DNA from 2 places in the Rahnella sp. NRRL B-41462 genome. Region 2 is predicted to be linked to the other one. Evidence: predicted binding sites of a transcription regulator. Region 2 holds the regulator's gene; the other holds the start of a gene.
What was found. The regulator LexA, encoded in region 2, represses DNA repair genes until DNA is damaged. The targets are predictions, from matches to a motif close to TNCTGTATGTACATACAGNA.
Positions count from the first base shown of each region.

Region 1 (8,710 bases), on a different contig from region 2:
CCGCCGCTTTTCTCCAGCAGGCGGATCGGGCCAATCACCATATCTTTTTGCACGGCTTTGCACATGTCGTAGATAGTGAGTGCCGCCACAGAAGCCGCCGTCAGCGCTTCCATTTCCACGCCGGTTTTACCGCTCAGACGGCAGCGGGATTCGATGCGCACACGGTTATGTTCCGGCTGTGCTTGCAGATTCACTTCCACTTTGGTCAGCAGCAGCGGATGACACAATGGGATCAGATCCCAGGTTTTCTTCGCCGCCTGAATGCCAGCGATACGCGCCGTAGCAAATACATCACCTTTATGGTGATTACCGTTGATGATCATCGCCAGCGTGTCAGCGGCCATTTCAACAAAAGCTTCGGCGCGGGCCTCGCGGACCGTTTCGGCTTTACCGGAAACATCCACCATGTGAGCGTCGCCGGACGCATTAATATGGGTCAGTTCAGACATACTTATTTCTTCAAATGTGGAGTGAAATTGCACGGCCCCTGACGGGCATCGAGCTGCGCTTCAATAATGTTGTCCCAGGCGGTCTGGCAGGCGCGGGTTGAACCGGGCATGGCGAAAATCACCGTCTGGTTGGCGATGCCGCCGATGGCGCGCGACTGAATCGTCGAGGTGCCGATATCTTCAAACGACACCATGCGAAACAGCTCGCCAAAACCTTCAATTTCACGGTCAAACAAAGGCTTCAGCGCTTCCGGCGTATTGTTGCCCGCGTTAAAACCCGTGCCACCGTTGACCAAAATCGCCTGAATCTTTTCATCCGCAATCCACGCAGATACAACAGCGCGGATGCTGTAAATGTTCTCTTTGACAATTTGCTGCGCGACGACATGATGGCCGCCTTCGGTCACCGCTTCTTTCAGGTAATGCCCGGACGTGTCTTCAGCGTCGGTTCGGCGGTCAGAAACCGTCATGATCGCGACAGATAAAGGCAAGAACTCTTTACTGGCTTTGCTCATCAGTTTGCTCCTTAAACGATCAGTACCGGGTTTAGCCGCCGATAAACGACAGGTTCTGAGTAATTCCGGTATTGCCTTCATGCAGGAAGTGGGTTTGTTTTTTACGGCTGAGGCCGCCCTGAATGCGGTCCATCAAATCGTCCTGTTGCATGTCGTCGGCTAATAAATCCCGTAACGGAATGCCTTGCTCGCCGAACAGACACAAATGCAGATTGCCGAGGGCAGACACACGCAGCCGGTTGCAACTGGCGCAGAAATCTTTTTCGTACGGCATGATCAGACCGATTTCACCCAGGTAATCCGGATGACTGAAGACTTGCGCGGGGCCATCGCTGCGTGAGCGAAGTTGTAACTGCCAGCCCTGACGCACCAGTTGTTCGCGCAGCACCTCACCGGAAACGTGGTGTTTGCGGAACAAGTCGCCGCCGTCGCCGGTTTCCATCAGTTCAATGAAACGCAGCTGGATCGGACGGTTTTTTATCCAGTCGAGGAAGGTATTCAGGCTGGCGTGATTGACATCGCGCATCAGCACGGTATTGACTTTCACCTTGCTGAAACCGGCGTCAAAGGCCGCATCTATACCCGCCATAACGTCGCGGAATTTATCCTGACCGGTGATGGCGTGAAACTGGCGGGCGTCGAGACTGTCGACGCTGACGTTGATGTTGGTCAGACCGGCATCGCGCCATTTATCGATATCACGCGCCATGCGATAACCGTTAGTGGTCACCGCGAGGGTTTTGATGGAAGGATTTTCGCGCACTGCGGCAATGATCTCGCAGAAATCGCGGCGCAGCGACGGCTCTCCACCGGTCAGGCGCACTTTTTCCGTTCCCAGACTGGCGAACGCGCGGCTGACCCGACGGATTTCATCGAGCGAGAGAAAGCTTTTATTGCTGTGTCCGTGCGGCTTGTAGCCATCCGGCAGACAATAGGTGCAACGAAAATTGCACACATCTGTGATCGACAGCCGCAAGTAATAAAACTTGCGGGCAAAAGCATCAGTAAGTTGAAGCACCTTAACACCTTTCCAGATACGGGAGATGCGGGCATTTCTGCCATGCACCCTGGTGACTTTCGTCACGGCCAGGGCTCCATATTGTTTCTGTGGGAACGACGTCAGAAAGGCAACTTAGGAACCAGGGCTAGGAGTTGATTCATGCCGTCCATAGCGGATCGAGAATGAATACGGGGGTAACGGGGGATATTCTAACGCCGCAAAGTCCTGAACGCCAAGATGGTTTTTCGTTATGTATTTTGATACATAACGATTTTTTACGACAAAAGGCTGCATTTTCAACGCTGAAACTGCCCGGTTTTTAATGTCCTGAGAGTGGCGTGAAGGGATAACATCTTGTTGCAAAATTAGGTAAAATCCGCCGCAGAAAACGATGTAAACCCGCCGCTCCCCATTTGAAAGGAAAACCATGCGCAACCGAACATTAGCTGACCTCGACCGGGTGGTGGCATTAGGCGGAGGTCACGGGCTGGGCCGTGTGATGTCTTCACTCTCGCTGCTGGGTCCGCGCCTGACCGGCATTGTGACGACCACCGATAACGGCGGTTCGACTGGCCGTATCCGCCGTTCCGTTGGCGGCATTGCCTGGGGCGATATGCGCAATTGCCTGAATCAGCTGATCACCGAACCGAGTCTGGCGTCGGCGATGTTCGAATACCGTTTCAGCGGCCAGGGCGAGCTGGATGGCCATAATCTTGGCAATCTGATGCTGCGCGCGCTGGATCATCTCACCGTGCGCCCGCTCGAAGCGATCAATCTGGTACGAAGCCTGCTGAAAGTCGACGCAGAACTGATCCCGATGTCAGAACAGCCAGTCGATCTGGCGGCCATTGATGCCAATGGTGAAACGGTTCACGGCGAAGTCAACGTCGATAAACTGACGCTGATCCCGCGAGAACTGCGGCTGGAACCTCAGGTGCCGGCCACGCGCGAAGCGTTACAGGCCATTGCTGAGGCAAATCTGATCCTGATCGGGCCGGGGAGTTTCTTTACCAGCCTGATGCCGTTGTTACTGATGAATGATCTGACAACCGCGCTGCGCCGCAGCCGGGCGCATATCGTGTATATCGGAAATCTGGGGAAGGAACTGAGTGTCGCCGCCGCGTCGCTGACGCTGGACGACAAACTGGATATGATCGAGAAACGCATCGGCCGCCGCGCCGATGCCGCGATTGTCGGGCCGAAAGTCAAAATCGGCGGAAGTGCCACTGAACATCTGATTATTCAAAGCCCGCTCGAAGCCAGTGATGTGCCCTATCGTCATGACCGCGACATGTTACGCATGGCGATTGAAGAGGCGCTGCAAAAAATGATCTGATTGGTAAACATCAGATATAAGAAAGGCCGCGCGATGCGGCCTTTTTTGCGTCCGAAAACTGAATTTACTGCCAGTCAGCCAGGATTTCCGCAGTGGTTTTTACCGTTACCGGATTTCCCGGCACAGATAACTCACGCCACACTTCATTATGCTGCCCGATCAGTTGCTGCGCCGTCGCGTGTGTGCGATCGCCGGTAGTGTGCGCATCTGACGCAACCGTCACGGCATAGCCTTTGCTGGCAGCGATTTTGATGGTGGTGTCTACGCAATAATCCGTTGCACAACCGCAAAGGGTAAAACGGGTCGCATTCAGTTCCTGCAGAACGTTATCGAGTGAAGTGCGGTAGAAGGAATCACAGGCGGTTTTAGTCACAGAAATCGCGCCTTCCGGCTGATGCAATTCCGGTAATATCTGCCAGAATTCGCTGCCTTCGGTCATTTCACCTTCAGCGTGCTGAATGAAAATAACCCGCCCTGCCCGGTCAATCAGCTGATTAATGCGCTCAGCCCGTCCGCTGCGGTCATAACGCGGGGAAGCGAACACCCCGTTTTGCATATCCACCACGATAAGAACATGTTGCTCTGACACGATCCTTCCCCTCAAATGAACAGAATGAAATACGCGTAAATTACTTTTTCACCAGCGGATGGTTATTCCACGGGCTGTCGGCAGCCGGTTTGGCGGTGCTGACTTTTGGCTTTTGCGGAGCCTGTGCTGAGAGCGGTGTGCGGCGCTTGCTGCGGGTCATATCCGGGCGCAGATGACCTTCAATGAAATCCAGATACAGCGTTTCCACTTCCTTACGCGCCCACGGCGTGCGGCGCAGAAATTTCAGGCTGGATTTCACACTCGGGTCGCTTTTGAAGCAGTTGATATTCACCTGCGAGGCCAGCGCCGGCCAGCCAAAGTTATCCACCAGCGTTGTCAGCAGTTTTTCCAGCGTGACGCCGTGCAGCGGATCTTTCGCTGCGCCAGGGTTTTGTGGTGTATCAGTCATTGGCTCGCTCTTCGTTAAAATGTCTGGGTCATGATTTTTAAGCCGCGCAGTCTACCACCCTTCTCGTTATGAAATCGCAATAAACTGCTCACGCAAGGCATGCAACTCGTCGCGCGTGTTGGCCGCCTCTTCGAATTCCAGATTTTGCGCGTGCGCATACATCTTGCTTTCCAGCTCTTTGATGCGTTGCTCCAGCGCTTTCGGCGTAAGCGATTTGAAGGTTTGCGCCGCTTCGGCATCGCGTTTGTCTTTGTTCTTTTTGGTTTTCGGCTGACCGAGTTGCAGGATGTCGGAGATCTTCTTGTTCAGCCCCATCGGCGTGATGCCGTTTTCGAGGTTGTACGCTTCCTGTTTGGCGCGACGTCGTTCGGTTTCTTCAATGGCGCGGGCCATTGAATTGGTAATTTTATCACCGTACAGAATCGCTTTACCGTTGAGGTTACGCGCCGCACGGCCGATGGTCTGGATAAGCGAACGTTCAGAACGCAGGAAGCCTTCCTTGTCCGCATCGAGAATCGCCACCAGCGACACTTCCGGCATGTCCAGCCCTTCGCGCAGTAAGTTGATGCCGACCAGCACGTCAAATTCCCCCAGACGCAAATCGCGGATAATCTCGACGCGCTCGACGGTATCGATATCAGAGTGCAGGTAACGCACCTTCTCGCCGTGTTCTTCCAGATACTCAGTCAGATCCTCGGCCATACGCTTGGTGAGCGTGGTGACCAGCACACGCTCGTTAATCGCCACACGCTTGCGGATTTCAGACAGCAGGTCATCAACCTGCGTGGTTACCGGTCGCACTTCGATGATCGGATCCAGCAAACCGGTCGGACGCACGACCTGATCGACCACATCGTCACCGGATTTCTCCAGCTCGTATTTGCCCGGCGTGGCCGAGACATAAATACTTTGCGGCGCCAGGGCTTCGAATTCCTCAAAGCGCATCGGGCGGTTATCCAGCGCCGAAGGCAGGCGGAAACCGTATTCCACCAGCGTTTCTTTACGCGAGCGGTCGCCTTTGTACATACCGCCGATTTGCGGAATGGTGACGTGCGATTCATCGACAATCAGCAGGCCGTCAGCCGGCAAATAATCAAACAGCGTCGGCGGCGGCTCGCCCGGCCCGCGGCCAGACAGATAACGTGAGTAGTTTTCGATACCGGAGCAATAACCCAGCTCGTTCATCATTTCGAGATCAAACTGCGTACGCTGGCTGATGCGCTGTTCTTCCAGCAATTTGTTGTTGGCCAGCAACACTTTGCGGCGATCCGCCAGTTCGACTTTAATTTCTTCCATCGCCTGCACAATACGTTCGCGTGGCGTGACGTAGTGCGTTTTCGGGTAGATGGTGAAACGCGGCACTTCATGCTGCACCTGGCCTGTCAGCGGATCAAACAGCGAAAGGCGTTCAACTTCCTGATCAAATAACTCAATGCGCAGCGCCAGATCGTCCGATTCCGCCGGGAACACATCAATCACTTCGCCACGCACGCGGAAAGTACTGCGCTGGAAAGCCTGATCGTTGCGTGCATATTGCAGTTCCGCCAGACGACGCAGGATCGAACGCTGATCGATAATCATCCCTTTGGTCAGGTGAAGCATCATTTTCAGGTATAAGTCCGGGTCGCCCAGACCGTAAATCGCTGAAACAGAGGCCACCACAATGACATCGCGCCGTTCGAGCAGCGCTTTGGTGGCAGAAAGACGCATCTGCTCGATGTGTTCGTTCACCGAGGCGTCTTTTTCGATAAAGGTATCGGAGCTCGGAACATACGCTTCAGGCTGATAATAGTCATAGTAAGAGACGAAATATTCGACGGCGTTTTCGGGGAAGAACTCTTTCATCTCGCCGTATAACTGTGCGGCCAGCGTTTTGTTGGGGGCAAGCACCATCGTCGGACGGTTCAGATCCGCAATCACATTCGCCACGGTAAAGGTTTTTCCTGAACCGGTTACCCCGAGCAATGTCTGGTGCGCCAGTCCGTTCTCCAGCCCTTCTTCCAGACGGCGTATCGCCTCTGGCTGGTCACCTGACGGTTTAAATTCGGAATGCAGTTTGAACTCTTTACTCATGACGGGCTACCTGACTGAAATGGGAATGCATAGGGCCATGCGCGCTGAACGGGTGAACAGTTTGCGGAAAAATAGTATGAAAGACTTCGCGATTTTTGCCAGCCCTGATTTTACCTTCGCTATAATACTGTATATAAAACCAGCTTCCAATCGATAAAAAGTGTTGGCGTTTTAACGTGCTGTCGATGCTGCACTTTTTTAGGATATGACGAATGAGAATTCTCACCATCAGATGACATTTTTTCCCAAAATCCGCATTCCCTCCATTTTCTGACCACAGGTTGACGAAGATTGACACAACTATGACGAACGAATTACGGCTGTATTGCTTTTAACTAACTCGTTGATTAAAAACAGTATCATTAAAAAGCTGCGAATACGGGCAAACTAAGCGGAACCCGCATGCTGACTCGTCTGTAGCAACTTTTCTCACTCTCATGCACAAGGTTATCCACAGGAATAGTGGATAAGTCCCAGCACGCCCCGCGCTGCGGGAGTTGGTAAAAAACTGAATTTTGCCTTCCGTGAGTCTGAAAGGTCTTTTTTAGTTATTTTTTATCTTTTTTATCTCCTTATTTATGCCTATTTTGCCTAAATTTCTGGGCTGATGTTTCTTGCAAAAACCAAAAGTGCATCTCACCAGAATTTTTTGCTCACGTTTGTCCATGTGTTTGCACCAAAAACAGTGAAGACGGCACTGGCAAAGTGCAGTTCACCGTGGACTACTCCTTATGGGGTAATCTCAAAAACCTCAGAAATGCTAATGAATAATCCGAAATCATCAGCGGCGCGCCTGTTAACACCCCTGTAACTTCTCTTTCCCTGGCCGTTTTTACAAACTTGGCCTGAGAGTTGCAACGTCTCTGCATGTGGAGGTTGCGACAGCCGGAACTGCTTTTTTCGCCCCGCCATAAAAAATGAGAATTCCCCTGCTTTCAGGCAGGAAAAATCACTTTTAGCGCAAGGAAATGCCCCTTAACCCCATTTATCACTGATTAAGGGGGATTTATCTGTAATTGATGCTGTCAGGTTAGCCGTCAACAAACGGAATTAAATTCTGCGTTGGGGCATTAACAGCGGAACATAAATGTCAGAAATATGACAGTGGCCGTCAAAATGAAGTTCAGCGGAAGGCTCCGTGCGGGAGGGAGGTCTGATGTTAAGTGTAAAATCAGTTAATCAGTATTATGGGCAAAAACATATTCTGTGGGATATCAATCTCGAACTGTACCGCGGTCAATGTACCTGCCTGATCGGGCGAAATGGCGTGGGAAAAACCACGCTGGTGAACTGCATCATGGGGCATCTTCCGGTGAAAAGCGGCGCCATCTCCTGGCAGTCGCGTGACGAAGAGCCGCAAAGTCTGCTGAATTTGCCGGTCGAAAGCCGCGCGCAAATGGGGATTGGTTATGTGCCACAGGGACGGCAGATTTTTTCGCAGATGAGCGTCGATGAAAACCTGCAAATCGCCATGATGGCCAGCCGGAATAAGACCCGTCGCGTGCCGGAAGAGGTGTATGACCTGTTTCCGACATTAAAGGAGATGGGGGCGCGCAAAGCCGGTGAGCTCGATGAAAGCCAGCAGCAGCAACTGGCAATCAGTCGTGCGCTGGTTCAGGAACCTGAATTACTGATTCTGGATGAACCGACCGAGCACACCAGCGCATCGATGGCGGCAAACATGGGCAATATCATTCACCGCCTGAACCGTGATCTCGGCCTGACATTGTTGCTGGTCGGTCATAAACTGCCGTTCATCCGCAGCGTTGCCGACCGGTTCTGCCTGGTCGACGGCGGACGCAACATCGCGCAAGGCACACTGGCGCAGCTTGACGATACATTAGTCAAAAATTATCTGACCGTCTGACGTCTCATGCCGTGAGACGGTTAAGATGAAGATACTGTCCCAAATTAACGTCAGCTCCGGCACTCAGGTACGGGATCTCGCCCAGCAAAGGCGCAGGCAGCATACGCATGAGCGTATCCATGTATGCCTGATGATGCTTCCCCGTTTCCTGTACGTCGTTAGCTATCCAGCCCGCCAGATGCAATCCGCTTTGTGCGATGGCCTGCGCCGTCAGCACGGCGTGGTTAATGCAACCCAGCCGCATGCCTACCACTAACACTACCGGCAACTGCTCGGCGATAACCCAGTCAGCAAAGGTATAATCTGCCGTCAGCGGTGTGTACCAGCCGCCTGCGCCTTCCACCACCACCCAGTCCGCCAGCGGTTCGAGATGACGTAATCCGTCTGATAGCACCCGCGGATCAATCGGCCGTTTTTCCAGTTCGCTGACGATATGTGGCGAAGTCGGTTCGATAAAGGTGCAGGGGTTCAC
Region 1 is NZ_JYDF01000122.1:1,675-10,384, forward strand. It holds gene moaC (cyclic pyranopterin monophosphate synthase MoaC) at 1-449, opposite strand, end outside; gene moaB (molybdenum cofactor biosynthesis protein B) at 452-964, opposite strand; gene moaA (GTP 3',8-cyclase MoaA) at 996-1,982, opposite strand; molybdenum cofactor riboswitch at 1,972-2,128, opposite strand; gene yvcK (uridine diphosphate-N-acetylglucosamine-binding protein YvcK) at 2,392-3,300, shown strand; gene UC14_RS23420 (isochorismatase family protein) at 3,365-3,889, opposite strand; gene UC14_RS23425 (VF530 family DNA-binding protein) at 3,930-4,298, opposite strand; gene uvrB (excinuclease ABC subunit UvrB) at 4,365-6,371, opposite strand; gene UC14_RS23435 (ABC transporter ATP-binding protein) at 7,528-8,238, shown strand; gene bioD (dethiobiotin synthase) at 8,243-8,710, opposite strand, start outside.
Region 1: a site for LexA is predicted at 6,497-6,516, ahead of uvrB (excinuclease ABC subunit UvrB). Genes of this name have one in related genera too.

Region 2 (8,710 bases):
AAATATCAATCCAACTCAGACCGCTGCCTGGCAAGCCCTGCAGCAGCATTTCGACAAGATGAAAGATGTGCAGATTAGCCATCTGTTTGCTGAAGATGGTGATCGTTTCTCCAAATTCTCTGCCACGTTTGAAGACCAGATGCTGGTCGATTTCTCCAAAAACCGCATCACCGCAGAGACGCTGGATAAGCTGCAGGCGCTGGCGAAAGAGACTGACCTTCAGGGCGCAATCAAATCGATGTTCTCTGGCGAGAAGATCAACCGCACCGAAGACCGTGCTGTTCTGCACGTTGCACTGCGTAACCGCAGCAACACGCCAATCGTCGTGGACGGCAAAGATGTGATGCCGGAAGTGAATGCAGTTCTGGCGAAAATCAAAGGCTTCACCGAACGTGTTATCGGTGGCGAATGGAAAGGTTATACCGGCAAAGCCATCACCGACGTGGTGAACATCGGTATCGGCGGTTCAGACCTCGGTCCGTTCATGGTCACTGAAGCGCTGCGTCCGTACAAAAACCACCTGAATATGCATTTCGTCTCCAACGTTGACGGCACGCATATCGCTGAAACGCTGAAAGATTTGTCTCCGGAAACCACGCTGTTCCTGGTTGCATCAAAAACCTTCACCACGCAGGAAACCATGACCAACGCCCACAGCGCGCGTGACTGGTTCCTGAAAACCGCTGGCGATAACCAACACGTGGCGAAACACTTCGCGGCGCTGTCCACCAACGGTAAAGCGGTGAGCGAGTTTGGTATCGACACCGACAACATGTTCGAATTCTGGGACTGGGTCGGTGGCCGTTACTCTCTGTGGTCCGCAATCGGTCTGTCTATCGCGCTGTCTGTAGGTTTCGATAACTTCGAACAACTGCTGAGCGGTGCGCACGCGATGGATAAACACTTCGCGAATACGCCGGCTGAGAAAAACCTGCCGGTACTGCTGGCGCTGATCGGCATCTGGTACAACGATTTCTACGGCACCGAAACCGAAGCTATCCTGCCATACGACCAGTACATGCACCGTTTTGCCGCTTACTTCCAGCAAGGCAACATGGAATCTAACGGTAAGTTCGTTGACCGTAACGGCAACCCGGTGGATTACCAGACTGGCCCGATCATCTGGGGCGAACCGGGCACTAACGGTCAGCACGCGTTCTATCAGCTGATTCACCAGGGGACTAAAATCATCCCTTGTGACTTCATCGCACCGGCCATCAGCCATAACCCGCTGAGCGATCACCACGCGAAACTGTTGTCTAACTTCTTCGCCCAGACCGAAGCGCTGGCATTCGGTAAATCTCTGGATGTTGTCGAGAAAGAATTCGCCGATCAGGGTAAAAAACCAGAAGACGTTAAACACGTTGCGCCGTTCAAAGTGTTCGAAGGGAACCGTCCGACCAACTCCATCCTGCTGCGTGAAATCACGCCTTACAGCCTGGGTGCGTTGATCGCAATGTATGAACACAAAATCTTCACCCAGGGCGTGATCCTGAACATCTACACCTTCGACCAATGGGGCGTAGAACTGGGCAAACAGCTGGCAAACCGTATCCTGCCAGAACTGGAAGGTAGCTCAGAAGTGACAGGCCACGACAGTTCCACGAACGGTTTAATTAACCGCTTCAAAAACTGGCGCTAATACCCGTCTTCCTTCGCGCTGCCTCGGCGTTGGCTGCCTTCATGAACCCCGGTCACATACTTGTGTATACTCCCGGGGATTCATTCCCTTGCCGACTGGATCCAGCCCGAATGATTTAGAGGGACAGGTCGAAATATTTCTCAATAAAAGGGTTAGCCTTCACCGGCTGGCCCTTTTTTAATGGCGCTTTTCCTGTGCTGACTCTGTGGTATTCTGCGGGGATTAATAACAAAAGTGGGATGTAGATCACATGGCAGGATCAAAACGGGCATTAATGATATCCGTCATTATGCAGCGAATTTTGAACGTATTCTTATTAGGACTGGCCGTGATCCTGATGATTTTTATCGGGCGCGAAACCTATCATTTAGCAATGGTGTTGTTCGTGAATAACGATCAGTCTTCGTCATATCTGCTCATCGAAGGGATTGTAATTTACTTCCTCTATTTTGAGTTTATTGCCCTGATTATTAAATATTTTTCGTCGGGCTATCATTTCCCGTTACGCTATTTTATTTACATCGGCATCACCGCGATTATCCGCCTGATCATCGTCGACCACAAAAGTCCTTATGACACATTGGTTTACGCCTGCGCGATCCTTGTGCTGGTCGTGACACTGTTTCTTGCCAATAGCGAACGTCTGCGCCGCGAATAAATCAGGCAATTACTGCCTCGCATTGATGCGCTAGAATGCGAGGCAGATAATTCATTGGAGGTATGAATGCCTTCATTACGGAGCCGTTGATGTCTGATCCCCATTCCCCCGAACCATCCCCGATCCACTGGTTTGACGACCCTTCGCAGGTGCCTGCGGATGTGGCTGACTGGCTGATGGAAATGGGGTCCATGACCCGCCGGTTTGAAAAGCAGGGTGTTACCGTCACCGTGAAACCGCAAAATGAATGTTTTGTCAGTCGCGAAGAACTGGGTGAAAGCGAAGCACAGCAGTTGCCGGAAAGTGCCCGTTACTGGATCCGCGAAATCGTGCTGTTTGGCGATGCCGAACCCTGGCTGCTGGGGCGCACGGTCATTCCTGAAGAAACGCTGACCGGGCCGGATCTGGCGCTGGTCGATTTAGGCACGGTGCCGCTGGGGCGCTATCTGTTTAGCGGGAACAACTTGTCCCGCGATTACATTCATTTAGGCCAGTTACACAGTGAGCAGGGAGAATTATGGGCGCGCCGTTCCCGTCTGCGTTTGTCTGACAAGCCGCTGCTGCTGACCGAAATTTTCCTCCCGGATTCGCCGGTGCACCGCCCTGAGGGCAAAGTGAGCAAGGCATGAGTCAGACTAATCAACAAGGAGAACAGAGAGTGTCAGGAAGTATGACGCAGGGCACATGGCGTGATTACTGCCGCCTGATGCGCATTGATAAGCCGATTGGCTCACTGCTGCTGCTGTGGCCAACGTTATGGGCATTGTGGGTCGCGGGGGGGGGAATGCCGTCTGCGAAGATTTTGCTGGTCTTCGTGCTGGGCGTGTTCTTCATGCGTGCCGCCGGTTGCGTGGTGAATGACTACGCTGACCGTAAGTTTGATGGTCACGTAAAACGCACCGCTCACCGGCCATTGCCGAGCGGGGCGATCACCGGCAAGCAGGCGAAAATATTATTTGCCGGACTGGTGCTGGTGTCATTCCTGCTGGTTCTGCTGCTTAACCGCATGACCATTTGGCTGTCTCTGGCCGGACTGGCGCTGGCATGGATTTATCCGTTCATGAAGCGCGTCAGCCATCTGCCGCAGGTGGTTTTGGGCGCGGCGTTTGGCTGGGCAATTCCGATGGCGTATGCCGCTGTGAGCGAAAGTGTGCCGCTTAGCTGCTGGTTAATGTTCGTGGCAAATATCTGCTGGACGGTGGCTTACGATACGCAATACGCGATGGTCGATCGTGACGATGATTTGAAGATCGGCGTGAAATCGACAGCGATTCTGTTTGGTCGTTTTGACACGCTGATCATCGGCCTTCTGCAACTGGCAACGCTGATCCTGATGGGGATTGTCGGTTATCTTTCCCAGCTCAGCGCACCGTTTTACTGGTCGTTGCTGCTGGCTGCTGCGCTGTTTGTGCATCAGCAAAAGCTGATTGCTAAACGTGAACGTGATGCCTGTTTCCTGGCTTTCCGCCAGAACAATTATGTCGGGCTGGTGTTGTTCCTCGGTATTCTGATGAGCCTGTCAGGCTTCAATTTCTAAGTAAGTTAGCCTGCGCGACAACAATTAAAAACGCCCGGACTCTGTAAAAAGTCCGGGCGTTTTGTTTTTTTAATCTGATGTCTGGCGCTAATACGGGTTAATGATCGGTATCGCGTACATCCATCTTCGGTTCAGCCGGTGGCTCCGTTGCTTGCGGCAGCTCAGAAGGCATTCCCGCACTCTCGATAGTTAGCTTGATATCCGGTGTCATCAGGTCGCTGAGCATGAGGTAAATCTCACGCGTTTGTTCCTGAATGGCATCGCCGGTGTCACTGATATAGCCTTCTGCGCGCAGTGTGCCGACCAGCGTCGAGAACACAGCTTTATCGAAGAATTCAGGGGCATTGATACCGTGCAGCACGGATAAACGCTGCGCCATAATCCGGCTCTCTTTTTCCAGTGCACCGCGGTTGATGCTTGGGTTATTGGTGAGCAGGGAGAAGGTAATCGCGTAACGTTGCAGCGTTTCACGTACGCCAGCCGCCAGCAACTGGAGGGTGCGGATACGGGCCGGATTAAGTGTCAGCTCATCATCTTCAAGGTGAATGATTTGCTGACGCGCCAGCTCCAGCGTCAGAACATCCAGCACTTGTGGCAGCTCAGGCGTATCGAAATGCATAAACAGTTCGGCTTTGAGCATCGGATAAATCAGTTCGACCTGATGCAGTAATTCCGCGCGGCTGACCTGGCGGTGGTGCATCACAATGCTTGAAATCAGTGATGGCAACACCAGCATATGATGGATGTTGTTGCGGTAATACGTCATCAGCACGGCCTGTTCGCGAGGCAGAACGATGATGTCGCCAATGTTGTCTTTCTCAACCTGGAACTTATTCATGTTCAGCGCGTGATCAAGCAACTGGTCAGCGGTCAGATCAGGCACCGTCGAATCCGCGTTGTAAGGCACGTTACGCAGCAATTGCAGATAACAGTCGATTTGCTCGGTCAGCTGTTCGCGTGTCAGTGAACGCTGACGGGAGGCCAGCAGCGCGGTACAACACAAGTTCATGGCATTGGCTGCCGCTGAATTGTTGATGCGCACCATGATCTGTTCTGCCAAATCCTGCACTGTCGGCGTCAGCCAGCTTGGACGTTGTGCTTCGATCGGGTCGATGGCTTCACGCCAGGTTGGCACGTTCTGGTTCAGGTAAGTGGTCAGATGCAACGGCTCACCGAAGTTCACGTAACCCTGGCCGAGGTTACGCAGCTTGCGCAGCCCGTTAAGCATTTGCGTCAGGCTTTCTTTCTCTTTGGTCGCACCGCGTAATTCTTTCGCGTACGTACCCACTTCCATGACGTGCTCATAACCGATGTAAATCGGTACCAGCGTAATCGGACGTGAACCGCCGCGCAGCATGGCCTGAATGGTCATGGACAGCGTGCCCGTTTTCGGCTCCAGCAGACGCCCGGTTCGCGAACGCCCCCCTTCCACAAAGTATTCCACCGAATAACCGCGGCTGAACAGTTCGCCCAGATATTCACGGAAAACCGTCGAATAGAGCTTGTTGCCTTTAAAGGTTCGACGAATAAAGAACGCACCCAGACGGCGGAAAATCGGGCCAGCCGGCCAGAAATTCAGGTTGATACCGGCGGCAATATGCGGCGGTACCAGACCCTGATGATAGAGCACGTAAGACAGCAGCAGATAGTCCATGTGGCTGCGGTGGCAAGCACATACACAATTTCCTGACCGTCCAGCGCTAACTGGCGTACACGCTCGGCATTATTAACGTTGATGCCTTTGTACAAACGGTTCCACGTCCAGCTCAGCACACGGTCAGAGAGGCGCACGGCTTCATAAGAGAAGTCAGCGGCAATCTCTTCCATCAGGGCGATGGCGTTTTGTTGGGCTTTTTCGTGGGAAATTTTCTTGCTGCGGGCTTCGTCTTCAATCGCTTTCTCAATGGCTTTTGAGGCCAGCAATTTATTGAACAAATCCTGACGTGCCGGAAGACGCGGACCAACCGCAGCCAGACGCTGACGGGAGAAATGCATCCGCGCCACACGTGCCAGTTTTTGAGCAATCGTCTTATCTGTGCCGTGTTCCGTCGCCATATAACGCAGGGAAACGGTATTGGAGAAACGGACGAAACTGTCCCGCCCCAGCCACAGCACAGCGAAAAATTTCTGGATACCGTTCAGCACGCGCAGATGCGGCGTGTCGTCCTGACCTTCACGGCCCGGTGCACGACCAAACATTACCGACACCGGCAACATCTGAATGTCTAAATCCGGATTATTGCGGTGCAAATCAAGGTAGTCGTGGAACAGCTTTACGGACTCCTGCTTCGGCGTGTAATAAGAGAATACGCGCGGGCCTTCGGCTATAAAGACATGGCTTGGTAGCAGGGTTCCGTCAATTTCCAGCGGAATAAGAGGATCAGGCAGATTCTGCGCCAGACATTGCGCACGCAACGTCAGCAAATCGGCTTTGGAATTATAAGGTAATACGTACAAAATCGGCCGCGTCGGGTCTAAATGCAACTCGGTAACCGGATCTGAAGGTATGACCTTGCTCTTTACCAGCAATGAGAGTGGTAAATTCAATAATGTGTAATAAAGTCTACGCCAACCTGACATAAAAACGTGAAGCCTCTTGTTAGCAATTTCGCCGCAAGGATACCAGAAAGATCCGTGGAGATCTGTGGTCATATAAAAGCTAAAATGCTGCAAACACTCTAAGGATCAGTACCCGAAATGGCGAACCAAGTCACCGGATTTACCCGAATTTATAAAGCGGCCGGCTATTCCTGGAAAGGATTCAAAGCGGCATGGCAAAACGAAGCGGCATTTCGCCAGGAGGCCAGCGTCGCTATCCCGTTAATTTTGCTATCTTTCTGGCTTGATGTCAGCACCATTGAACGTATCCTGCTGGTGGGATCCGTCGTGCTGGTCTGTGTCACGGAGTTGCTCAACAGCGCGGTGGAATGTGCAATAGACCGCATCGGGCCTGAGTTTCATGTGCTTTCCGGTCGCGCAAAAGATATCGGCTCTGCTGCCGTACTTCTGACCATCATATTGGCGATTTTTGTCTGGGTCAGCATCTTTTGGTCGCGATGGTTCTGATTTGGAATCTGCATTCCAGGAATCAACGTTATGCCCTGTTTTTATTCAATCTTAGGTTTTCATTGACCGTTTAGCTGTATATACTCACAGCAAGACTGTATAAACAACCAGGGGGCGGAATGAAAGCTTTAACGACCAGACAACAAGAGGTCTACGACCTTATTCGCGATCATATCTCCACCACCGGTATGCCACCAACCCGCGCAGAGATTGCATCACGTCTGGGGTTCCGTTCTCCCAATGCGGCGGAAGAGCATCTTAAAGCGCTGGCGCGTAAAGGTGTTATTGAGATTGTTTCCGGTGCATCACGCGGCATTCGTCTGCTGATGGAAGAAGAAGAAGGTTTACCGCTGATTGGCCGCGTTGCCGCCGGTGAACCGCTGCTGGCGCAGCAACATATCGAAGGGCACTATCAGATCGATCCGGCAATGTTTAAGCCGAGCGCCGATTTCCTGCTGCGTGTCAGCGGTATGTCGATGCGTGATATTGGTATCCTTGACGGCGATCTGCTGGCCGTGCATAAAACGCAAGACGTGCGTAATGGTCAGGTTGTGGTGGCCCGTATCGATGATGAGGTCACCGTGAAACGCCTGAAAAAACAAGGCAGTGTGGTGCAGTTATTGCCAGAGAACAGCGAGTTTCAGCCGATCGTGGTGGATTTGCGCGAGCAGAATTTCAGCATTGAAGGCTTAGCCGTAGGTGTTATCCGCAACGGCGACTGGATCTGACCTTCGTACTTCGAGCTATCTTTGCGTTGGCTGCCTTCGCGAACCCCGGTCACATATTTGTGTATGCTCCCGGCGTTCGCTTAGTTGCCGCCTTGATATAACGCGAATTACTCGGTCAGATATGACTAAGTCAGAAATTGCTGTGTCAGATAGACAAGACTAAAACTAATTGAATATGGATGGCGGCGGCCTCTGGCATCCATGTGAATTCAAAGAGAAATGCGTTTCTCTCATCATCGCCCCTTTCGGGGCGATGTCATTTACAGGCATAACCTGAACCTCCGGCATGAGATTCTCTATGCAACATCATTCCCTGCGACACACACTCAAAAACACCTTTTTAAGCCCTGCCGATAAAGCGCTCTGGATGCTGGCATTGCCGATGATTTTTTCCAATATCACGGTGCCGCTCCTCGGCCTGGTGGATACCGCAGTGATCGGTCATCTCGACAGCCCGGATTATCTCGGCGGCGTGGCTGTGGGTTCGATGATCACCACTTTCCTTTTTATGCTCTTACTGTTTCTGCGGATGAGTACCACCGGCATGACTGCTCAGGCGCTGGGCGCGAAAGATAACCAGCTTCTGGCGCGTGCTTTTGTACAACCCTTCCTTCTGGCTGTACTGGCGGGCGTCATTATTGTGGTATTCCGTCATCCGCTGATGGAGCTGGCGTTTCACATTGTCGGCGGCAGCCAGCCCGTGCTTGAACAGGCGAGGCTGTTTATCGAAATCCGCTGGTTCAGCGCCCCGGCTTCACTGGCGAATCTGGTGATCCTCGGGTGGTTGCTCGGCATTCAGTACGTTCGCGGGCCGGTGATTTTGCTGATTGCCGGGAATTTGCTGAATATCATTCTGGATCTGTGGCTGGTGATCGGGCTGGGCTGGAACGTGCGTGGCGCAGCCATGGCGACGGCAAGCTCCGAGTATTTCACGCTACTCATCGGGCTGTATTTCGTCTGGCGGGTGATGAAACGACGCGGTATCACCGGCGCAGAAATCACCTCCGCGTGGCGTGGTAATTTGCGCCGTCTTCTCGGGCTTAACCGCGACATCATGCTGCGCTCATTACTGTTGCAGC
Region 2 is NZ_JYDF01000039.1:59,704-68,413, reverse strand. It holds gene pgi (glucose-6-phosphate isomerase) at 1-1,642, shown strand, start outside; gene psiE (phosphate-starvation-inducible protein PsiE) at 1,893-2,300, shown strand; gene ubiC (chorismate lyase) at 2,390-2,929, shown strand; gene ubiA (4-hydroxybenzoate octaprenyltransferase) at 2,971-3,837, shown strand; partial or broken gene plsB (glycerol-3-phosphate 1-O-acyltransferase PlsB) at 3,935-6,417, opposite strand; gene UC14_RS10910 (diacylglycerol kinase) at 6,535-6,903, shown strand; gene lexA (transcriptional repressor LexA) at 7,023-7,631, shown strand; gene dinF (MATE family efflux transporter DinF) at 7,930-8,710, shown strand, end outside.